2 regions of the Xanthomonas vesicatoria ATCC 35937 genome follow, and region 1 is predicted to be linked to the other one. Evidence: predicted binding sites of a transcription regulator. Region 1 holds the regulator's gene; the other holds the start of a gene.
The links. Region 1 encodes FliA, which starts transcription of late flagellar genes. Its sites were predicted from a motif close to TAAAGTTTNNCNNNCNNNGGCCGATAA; they were not measured.
Positions count from the first base shown of each region.

Region 1 (4,274 bases):
TCTTCAGCGGCGTGGCACAGTTCCACCATGGGTTTGATCGCCAGAAAGCCGGCGCCGCCCTTGAGCGTGTGGAAGCCGCGGAACACCGCGTTGAGCTGGTCGGCTTCGTCTGGCGCCTGTTCCAGCGACACCAGCTGTTCGCCGAGGCGATCCAGGATTTCCTGGGCCTCGACGATGAAATCGGCAGCAATATCGTCTGGAACAGCACTCATGGTTACAACCCCAATCCGGACAGCAAATCGTCGGCGTCGTCCTGCGACACCGCATGACGGTCCAGGCCCTTGACTGCAGGACCGGCAAGACCGCCGTCGTCTTTCTTCGGCTCGCTGCTCTTGGGCGGCAGGCCCAGCGCACCGAAGCCTTCATGCACGCGGCGCACGATCCCGGCCACACGCCGGATGATCTGCCCGCTGAGATCCTGGTAGCTCTGCGCCAGCGACAGCTCGGTCAGGTTGTGGCGCATCTTGTCCATCAGCGCGCCCTGGTCCTGATTGAGGCCGCCTTCGCGCAGCTGGTTGGCCAGCACGCGGCACTCTTCGACCAGATCCAGCGTGCGATGGCTGGCCTTTTCGGTCATTTCCACCACGTGATCCAGGCGCGAGCAGGCATCGTCCAGTTCGCCGGCTTCCTCAGGCACGGTGGGCAACTCGCCCAGCGCCTGGCCCAGTTCGCGCGCGAGCCGGCTCAGGCCCTGCATCATCGGACGGGTGCGCAAGGCGGCGAGATGATCCACCTCACGGCGCCAGGCAATTTCGTCGCCGCTTTCCAACGCATCGAGCGCGCCCTGCAGGCGGTCGATCAGCGCGGCGCGTTCTGCATTGGTATCGATGGTGGCGTCCATCAGGCGGTCGCCGCCAGACGTTCGAACACCTTGCCCAGCTTTTCTTCCAGCGTCTGCGCGGTGAACGGCTTGATGATGTAGCCGTTCACGCCACACTGCGCCGCTTCGATGATCTGCTCGCGCTTGGCTTCGGCGGTCACCATCATCACCGGCAGGTGCTTGAGCTTGGCGTCGGCGCGGATGTTGCGCAGCAGGTCGATGCCGGTCATGCCGGGCATGTTCCAGTCCGTCACCACGAAATCGAACGGGCCCGCACGCAACGCGGCCAGCGCGCTGTTGCCGTCTTCGGCCTCTGCGGTATTGGTGAAGCCGAGATCCGCCAACAGATTCTTGACGATACGTCGCATCGTCGAGAAGTCGTCCACGATCAGGATCCGCATGTTCTTATTCACATCAAGCTCCTAACGCTAAAAATTACGCGAAAAAATTAGTCGTCGATTTCGACACCGGCATCAGCCAGTTCGAAGACTTTGAGGCGGCCGCGCAAACGCACCACGGCCTGGCCATGGATCTGGCAGACGCGCGACTCGCTGACACCCAGCACGGCGCCGATTTCCTTCAGGTTCAATTCCTGTTCGTAGTACAGCGACAGCACCAGCTGCTCGCGCTCGGGCAGCTGGCCGATGGCCTTGCCCAGCTCGCGGCCGAATTCGCCACGCTCCATCATCTGCTGCGGGTTGGGGCCACCTTTGGCGGTGGTATCCAGCTCGCCGTGATCTTCGATGCGCGATTCCAGGCTCAGCACCTGGCCGCGTGCGGCGTCTTCCATCAGCCGCAGGTAATCGGGCAGCGGCATTTCCATGGCTGCGGCCACTTCGGTGGCGGCGGCGGCGCGGCCGGTGTTCTGCTCGATCTTGCGTACTGCGGCGGCAGCGTCGCGGGCACGGCGGTGCACCGAGCGCGGTACCCAGTCGCCACGGCGGATCTCGTCGATCATCGAGCCGCGGATACGGATCGAGGCATAGGTTTCGAACGAGGCGCCCTGGTCGGAGTCGTAACTGCGCGAGGCTTCGATCAGGCCGATCATGCCGGCCTGGATCAGGTCGTCCACTTCCACGCTGGCCGGCAGACGCGCCGCCAGATGGTGGGCGATGCGGCGGACCAGGTCGGCGTGCTGGGTCACCACGTCGTTGGCGTTGTTGCGCTGCACGGCGCGGTACTGCGCGCTGGCCGTGGTTGCGGTAGCAGTGCTCATGCGGCCACTCCCCGTTGAATGATGCGTTCGACAAAGAACTCGACGTTGCCGCGCGGCACGGTGGGGGCCTGCCAGCGCGAGGTACGGCGTGCGATTTCTGCAATGGCCTGCGCCGATGGGCTTGACGGGTAGGCCTTGATGACGGGTTGCTGACGCTGCACCGACAGGCGCAACCAGTCGTCCTGCGGCACGTGGCCGAGGTAGTTCAGCGACACATCGCCGAGGAACTTTTCGCAGACGCGCGAGAGCTTGTCGTACAGCAGGCGGCCTTCGTTGGGGTCGCGCACCATGTTGGCGATGATCTGCAGGCGGTCCACGCCGCGTTCGCGGGAGAGCACCTTGATCAGCGCGTAGGCGTCGGTGATCGAGGCCGGCTCGTCGCAGACCACCACCACCGTGTCCTGCGCGGCCTGGCAGAAGGTCAGCACGCTGTCGGTGATGCCGGCGGCGGTGTCGATGACCATCACGTCCAGGTCGCGTTCCAGTTCGGAGAACACATTGACCAGGCCGATGTGCTGGGCTGGGGCCAATTCGGCCATGTGACGGCGACCGGACGCGGCCGGCACTACCAGCACGCCGCCGGGACCTTCGATGATGACTTCATCGAGCGTGCAGCGGCCGGCGATCAGGTCGGCCAGGGTGTACTTGGGCGACAGGCCCAGGACCACATCCAGGTTGGCCAGACCAAGGTCGGCGTCCAGCAGCAGCGTGCGTTTGCCCATGTCGGCAAGCGCCACGGCCAGGTTGGCGGAGATGTTGGTCTTGCCCACGCCGCCCTTGCCACCGGTCACGGCAATGGTGCGCACCGGGCCCAAAGGCTCGGGACGGGTCGCCGACAGGGGGAAGGCGTTGGTCAGCTTTGCGTATTCACGCGACTGCATGGTTGTGCTCCGGAGTACAGGGCTTATCGGCAGCGCGCCGTAAATCTTCAAGACGAAGAACGAGACTGGCGGCATTGGCGCGGTGCAGGTCGTCGGGGACCCGCTGTCCGTCAGTCACCCAGGTGATGGGCAGTTGGTGGTCGACCACCACCGACAAGGCGCTGCCGAAGCGGCCGGTCTCGTCGAGTTTGGTCAGCACCACGCCTTGGGGTTTGGCGTGGGCGAAGCGGCGCACGACCTCGTCGAGATCGGCGAAATGGGAGTTGGCGGGCAGCACCAGCAGCGAGGTGACCTGCTGGGCGGCGCGCAGCCAGTTCAGCTGGGCAGCCAGGGCGCGATCGCGCTGGCCCATGCCGGCGGTGTCGATCAGCACCAGCTTGTAGTCGCGCAGGCGGTCCAGCAGTTCGAGCAGGCTTTCGGCACTGTCGGCCTCGTGCACGGCGATACCGAGCTGGCGGCCATAGCTGTGCAGCTGCTCGCGGCCGCCGACGCGCAGGGTGTCGGTGGTGACCAGCGCCACGTCGCGCGGGGCGTGCTGGGCGGCGAAGCGCTGCGCCAGCTTGGCGATGGTGGTGGTCTTGCCGGCACCGGTCGGGCCGACCAGGGCGATCACGCCGCCGCGTTCCAGCGGGTCGACCGGGGCGACCGGCAGGCGCTTGGACAGCAGGCCCAGCATCAGCCCGCGGCCACGGTGCAATTCGGTATCGGCCGGGATCTGCATGGCGACATCGCGGGTCAGGCCGGCGTCGAAGCCGTAGTCGTCCATCAGTTCCAGGGCCTGTGCACGCACCGGAGAGCCACGCAGGCGCTCGTCGGTGAGGCGGTTCATTTCGCGCTCGATCATCTGGCGCATCAGCGCCAGCTCGCCGCGCAGCTGCTTGAGTTCTTCGTCGTTCTGCGGGATCGGCGCGGCGGCCACCGGCACTGCGGCCAGCGCGGCGGGGGCCGGCGGGGCGACCACGATCGGCGGCAGCGCGGCCGGCGGCAGGATCTGCGGCAGCGCGTCGTCCAGGTCGAAGTCGGCCTCGTCGGCGAAGGCGTCGTCGTCCTGGTCCTGGGCGGCGTAGGCGGGCGCGCCCACCGCTGCGGCCACGACCGGGGTCGGCGCCTGGGCCGGCGCGGCCTGCACGGCCGGGCGCTGCGCCGGAGCGGTGGTCAAAAAGTCGGCGAACAGCTGTTCCGGGACCGCCGACAGCGCGTGTTCCTGGCGCTGTACGACCGGCGCAGCCAGATCCTGCACGGCCGGCATCGGCGCCGCGCTGCGGATCGGGGTGGCGACCGGGGCCTGGCGCGGCACGCTGGCCGGCTGACGCAGGGCCATGGCGGCGATCATTTCTTCGGCGGCGCTGGCAACGCG
Region 1 is NZ_CP018725.1:259,867-264,140, forward strand. It holds gene BJD12_RS01055 (chemotaxis protein CheA) at 1-212, opposite strand, end outside; gene BJD12_RS01060 (protein phosphatase CheZ) at 215-841, opposite strand; gene cheY (chemotaxis response regulator CheY) at 841-1,233, opposite strand; gene BJD12_RS01070 (RNA polymerase sigma factor FliA) at 1,269-2,036, opposite strand; gene BJD12_RS01075 (MinD/ParA family protein) at 2,033-2,917, opposite strand; gene flhF (flagellar biosynthesis GTPase FlhF) at 2,904-4,274, opposite strand, start outside.

Region 2 (4,274 bases), 810 kb from region 1:
GCGCGCCGGCTCGAACCCGGCACCGCGCGATGCGCTGGCGCTGGCCTTGGCGCCCTTGGCCAGATCGATGGCGAAGCTGGCGCGGATCGCGTCGCCAAAACTCTGCAGCACCGCCACGTCATGGTCGGGGATGCGGCCGCGTCGGTCGGGCGGCAAATTGAGGTTCATGTTGGTGCCGCGCGCGACGGAGGTGTCGAAATAGCGCACCAGGTTCTCCGGGCTACGCACCTTCCCGTCTTCATCGGAATGGTAGAACCAGCCCGGACGGATCGACGTGTTGGTTTCGGCCGGCCACCATAGCGCCCCACCGCGCACGCCCGAATTGCCGTTTTCCTGGGTGTAGGGGGCATCGGGCATGGTCGGCCAGGAGGGATCGCCGGCAATGCCGTCCTCGTTGCCGCCCCAACGGATCTCGGCGCCGAGTGGGTCGAAGGTACAGGCCATCGGTTGGCGCTGATGCACCAGCTCTATCATCCGCGGCCAGTTGTAGTACGCGGGCGCATCGATCTTGCGCGATTCGCGCGCCCCACCGTAGTAACCGTCGCCACCATTGGCGCCATCGAACCAGAACTCGAACAGATCGCCATAGCCTGTGCACAGTTCGACGATCTGCTTGCGGAAATAGTCGAGGTAGCCGGGGCGACCATACTCGGCATGGTTGCGATCCCAGGGCGAGAGATAGATGCCGAACGCCAGGCCAGCGCGTCGACACGCCGCTGCCATCTCCCCGACGATGTCACCCTTGCCGTTCTTGTAGGGCGAGTTGCGGATGCAATGCTCGGTCAGGCGTGTCGGCCAAAGACAGAACCCATCGTGGTGCTTGGCCGTGAAAATAAGCCCTTTCAGATTGCCGGCCTTGGCAGCAGCAACAATCTGATCGGCTGAAAAATCGCTGGGATCGAATTTGCGCGGATCCTCGTCGCCGTAGCCCCATTCCTTGTCGGTGAAGGTGTTCATCGCAAAATGCACGAAGGCGTATTGTTCCCACCGATGCCACCGCAGCTGCCGAGCGCTGGGCACGGCGCCCCACGGCGCTGGACCATTCGGACGCGGTGCAGCCGTCATCCGCGCGGCGGATGCGCCGAAACTTGCGGCAACGGCCACGACACCTGTGGCAAGAAAGGTACGACGATCGATCATTAGCGCCTCCGACTCTGCACGAGTCCAGATCTTAACTTTTCCAACCGCAGAAGGGGTCTGATCGGAAGCCACCGACGGTGGTGCAAGGCGCGAGAAGCCCAGCGCTGCACTGCAGCCTTGCGATCGATCTGCCCGTTGTCGTCACCCAGACTCACGCCAGCCCGAGCACTGCCGACGCAACCGCAACGGGCGTGCGCTCGGCACTGCACTCGATGCGCATAAGCTGGATATTTCCTGCTCCCTGACCGACATTCCTGCGAGTGCGGGCGAAACCATGCAATCCAAAGTCTCGTGACGGACAGGAAGGCGACACGCAAGCCCTGTTGATCGGCCTAGGCACTGGCAGCGCAGCCGCTGGCGAAAGCCAAGAGGCGACAGCCACCACGCTATCAACGGACAACATATGGCGTAGTGCAATCAGTAGCAGCGGCGACACGGCATTTCTGGCAGCGTCCATGCCCGCTTGGCTCAAAGGCTTTGTCCTATGGACCCGACATGCGTTCACGCAGATGTCCCTGCGTTAAGCGGTTGGACAAACGCAACCGATGTAGCTTCCGCTCGAACTGTCCCATCTCGGCACCGCAACCGATCTATCACTGCCGTCACCGACACAACCCTCCATGCGATTTCCCAAACGTACATGCAGAGTCTGTCAGGGCTTTAAGTCGTCGCAACTCAACACCCTGACGCGCGTACCGCCTCACGCCTTAACTATCGAAGCAGGCCCAGCAACAGAGTAGTTGTCCATCGCGATACTTCTTTTTGCTGACACCACGAACGGCGAAGCTGCAACGCCCACGGTGACAGCACCCATTACCAGCAATGACAGCAGCCTCACCAGAAAATCTTTTCTAAGACGTCGTACGGGAAAGGCCCAGCAAGAAGACCGCGTCTTCAAAGCAATCGCATAAACGGCGCCTTCGGTAACTCACCGCAAACAACTGCCGTAAAGGGCGCCAGGAGTTGATCACCTTGCCCTGTATGCCGTTGATCAACCTGGCGCATCGTCCGATGAATGGTTCAAATCGCGCGGAAAATAACGGCGAAACTTCTCTTCCCACGCCTGGAATTGCTCCAGCGTATAGCCATCCATCGGCCGTTCCACCTGCGCGGTCGCCTTGTTTTGCGCCACGACGACAATGCGCTGGGACGACAATTCATCCCAGGCTTTTCTGAGCGTGGCAGGCTCGGGATGCGAGACCAGCATGGCCTCCAGCAAGGTGGCCTGCGCAACGCGCGCAGCCAGCAGGTCGCTGAGCGCATCAGTGACGGCCTGCATCCATTCGTGGTTCTGGGTATCCATGCGTGCATGTCGGACGTCGGTGTGGGCAGCGACTCTAGCGCGGCCTCCGACACAACTATGTGCACTGACGACTGAGCTCGCCGCTGCCGCAGGCTGCCACGTCAGCAGTCTGCAACCCCGCCCACCGCGTCTGCCAGTCAGGTGTTTCCCGACCAGTTGACAACGGCGACGCGGAGCTAAATCCACGGATCTTGGCGGGATCAAGTTTGCAGACATCGCGTCGTTATCCACCATGCCGACCCGATCCTCATGTGATCTTCACACGAATGGTCTGACCGGCATCTTCCAACCCTGGACTCGGGACTGCCGCATGACCGCCTTACTGCAACGCTATTCTGTCGGCCGCCGCCTGGGCGCCGCATTCGTCTTGTTGATCCTGCTGTCGGGTTCGCTGGTTGCCATCGGCTTGAATTCGATGGCCGGCGCGAAGAAACAGCTGGATTTCATCGTGCTCGACCGCATGGCCAAGATCCAGATGGGCAACGGGATGCTGGATGCCAACTCGTCGATCATGATCGCGCTGGGCACCTACGCGATGGCCACCAGTGCCGAACTCGACAACCAGGCCCTGGAGACGATCAAGACGCAGCGCCAGCGCTACAAGGATCTGCGCGCAAAGCTCGACACGCTTCCCAGCTCCGAAGAAGGCCGCAAGATTCGCGCGGAGATGGACGCGCTGCGCGCGGTCTCCGGCAAGATCAATGACGAAGTGATGACCCTGGCAGCTGCGGATGACAACACGCCTGCGCAGGCCCTGCTCAACCAGAAGGCGCGCCTTGCTAATACCGCCTGGCAGGACAAGATCCGTGAGCTGGTGAGCCGGCAGGAGCACCAAAGTCAGCAGGCCTATGCGGAAGCAGTGCAATCGATGAATCGCGCCAAGCTGCTGTTGCTGATCGGCGGAGTCGCCGTGGTCACGATCAGCGGCCTGCTTGCCTGGTTGATCACGCGCAGCCTGACCCATCCGCTGGCCCGCGCCACCAAGGCAGCCGAGGCCATCGCCAACGGTCAGCTCGACAACCAGGTGCAGACCGACGCGCAGGACGAAACCGGCCGCCTGCTGCGCGCCATGAGCGGCATGCAGACACAGCTGCAAGCCTTGCTCAGCGCCCAAGGCGACATGGCCAAGCGTCACAACGATGGGCAGATCAGCTTCCGCATCGATGCCAGTGCATTTCCCGGCGACTACGGCCGCATGGCGCAGGACACCAACACCCTGGTCGCCTCGCATCTGGCAGTGCAGACCACGCTCGCGCGCATCATGGGCCGCTACGCCATTGGCGATCTGAGCGAAAGCATGGATGCGTTGCCCGGCGAAAAAGCCGTATTGACCCAGACCATGAACGAGGTCAAGGCCAACCTGTCGGCGATGAACGCCGAGATCAAGCAGCTGGCGTTGTCGGCCGCCAACGGCGACTTCAGCGCACGCGGCGATGCCGACCGCTTCCAGTACGACTTCCACATCATGGTCGACAGCCTCAACCAGCTGATGGCCACCGCCGATGGCAATCTGCAATCGCTATCGTCGTTGTTGCAATCCATCGCTGCGGGGGATCTGACCGCACGCATGAGCGGCGAGTTCCGCGGCGTGTTCGCACAGATGCGCGACGACGCCAATGCCACCGCCGTACAGCTGGCCGAGATTGTCGGGCGTATCCAGCACTCGGCGGTGTCGATCAATTCGGCCGCCAGCGAGATTGCAGCCGGCAATCAGGACTTGTCGCAACGCACCGAACAGCAAGCGGCCAACCTGGAAGAAACCGCGGCATCGATGGAAGAGTTGACCTCCACCGTGCGCCAGAACGCCGAACATGCGCGCCAGGCCAATCAG
Region 2 is NZ_CP018725.1:4,558,699-4,562,972, reverse strand. It holds gene BJD12_RS19895 (alpha-L-fucosidase) at 1-1,140, opposite strand, end outside; gene BJD12_RS19890 (hypothetical protein) at 2,132-2,443, opposite strand; gene BJD12_RS19885 (methyl-accepting chemotaxis protein) at 2,754-4,274, shown strand, end outside.
Region 2: BJD12_RS19885 (methyl-accepting chemotaxis protein) is a predicted target of FliA. The motif match lies at 2,644-2,670, and genes of this name have one in related genera.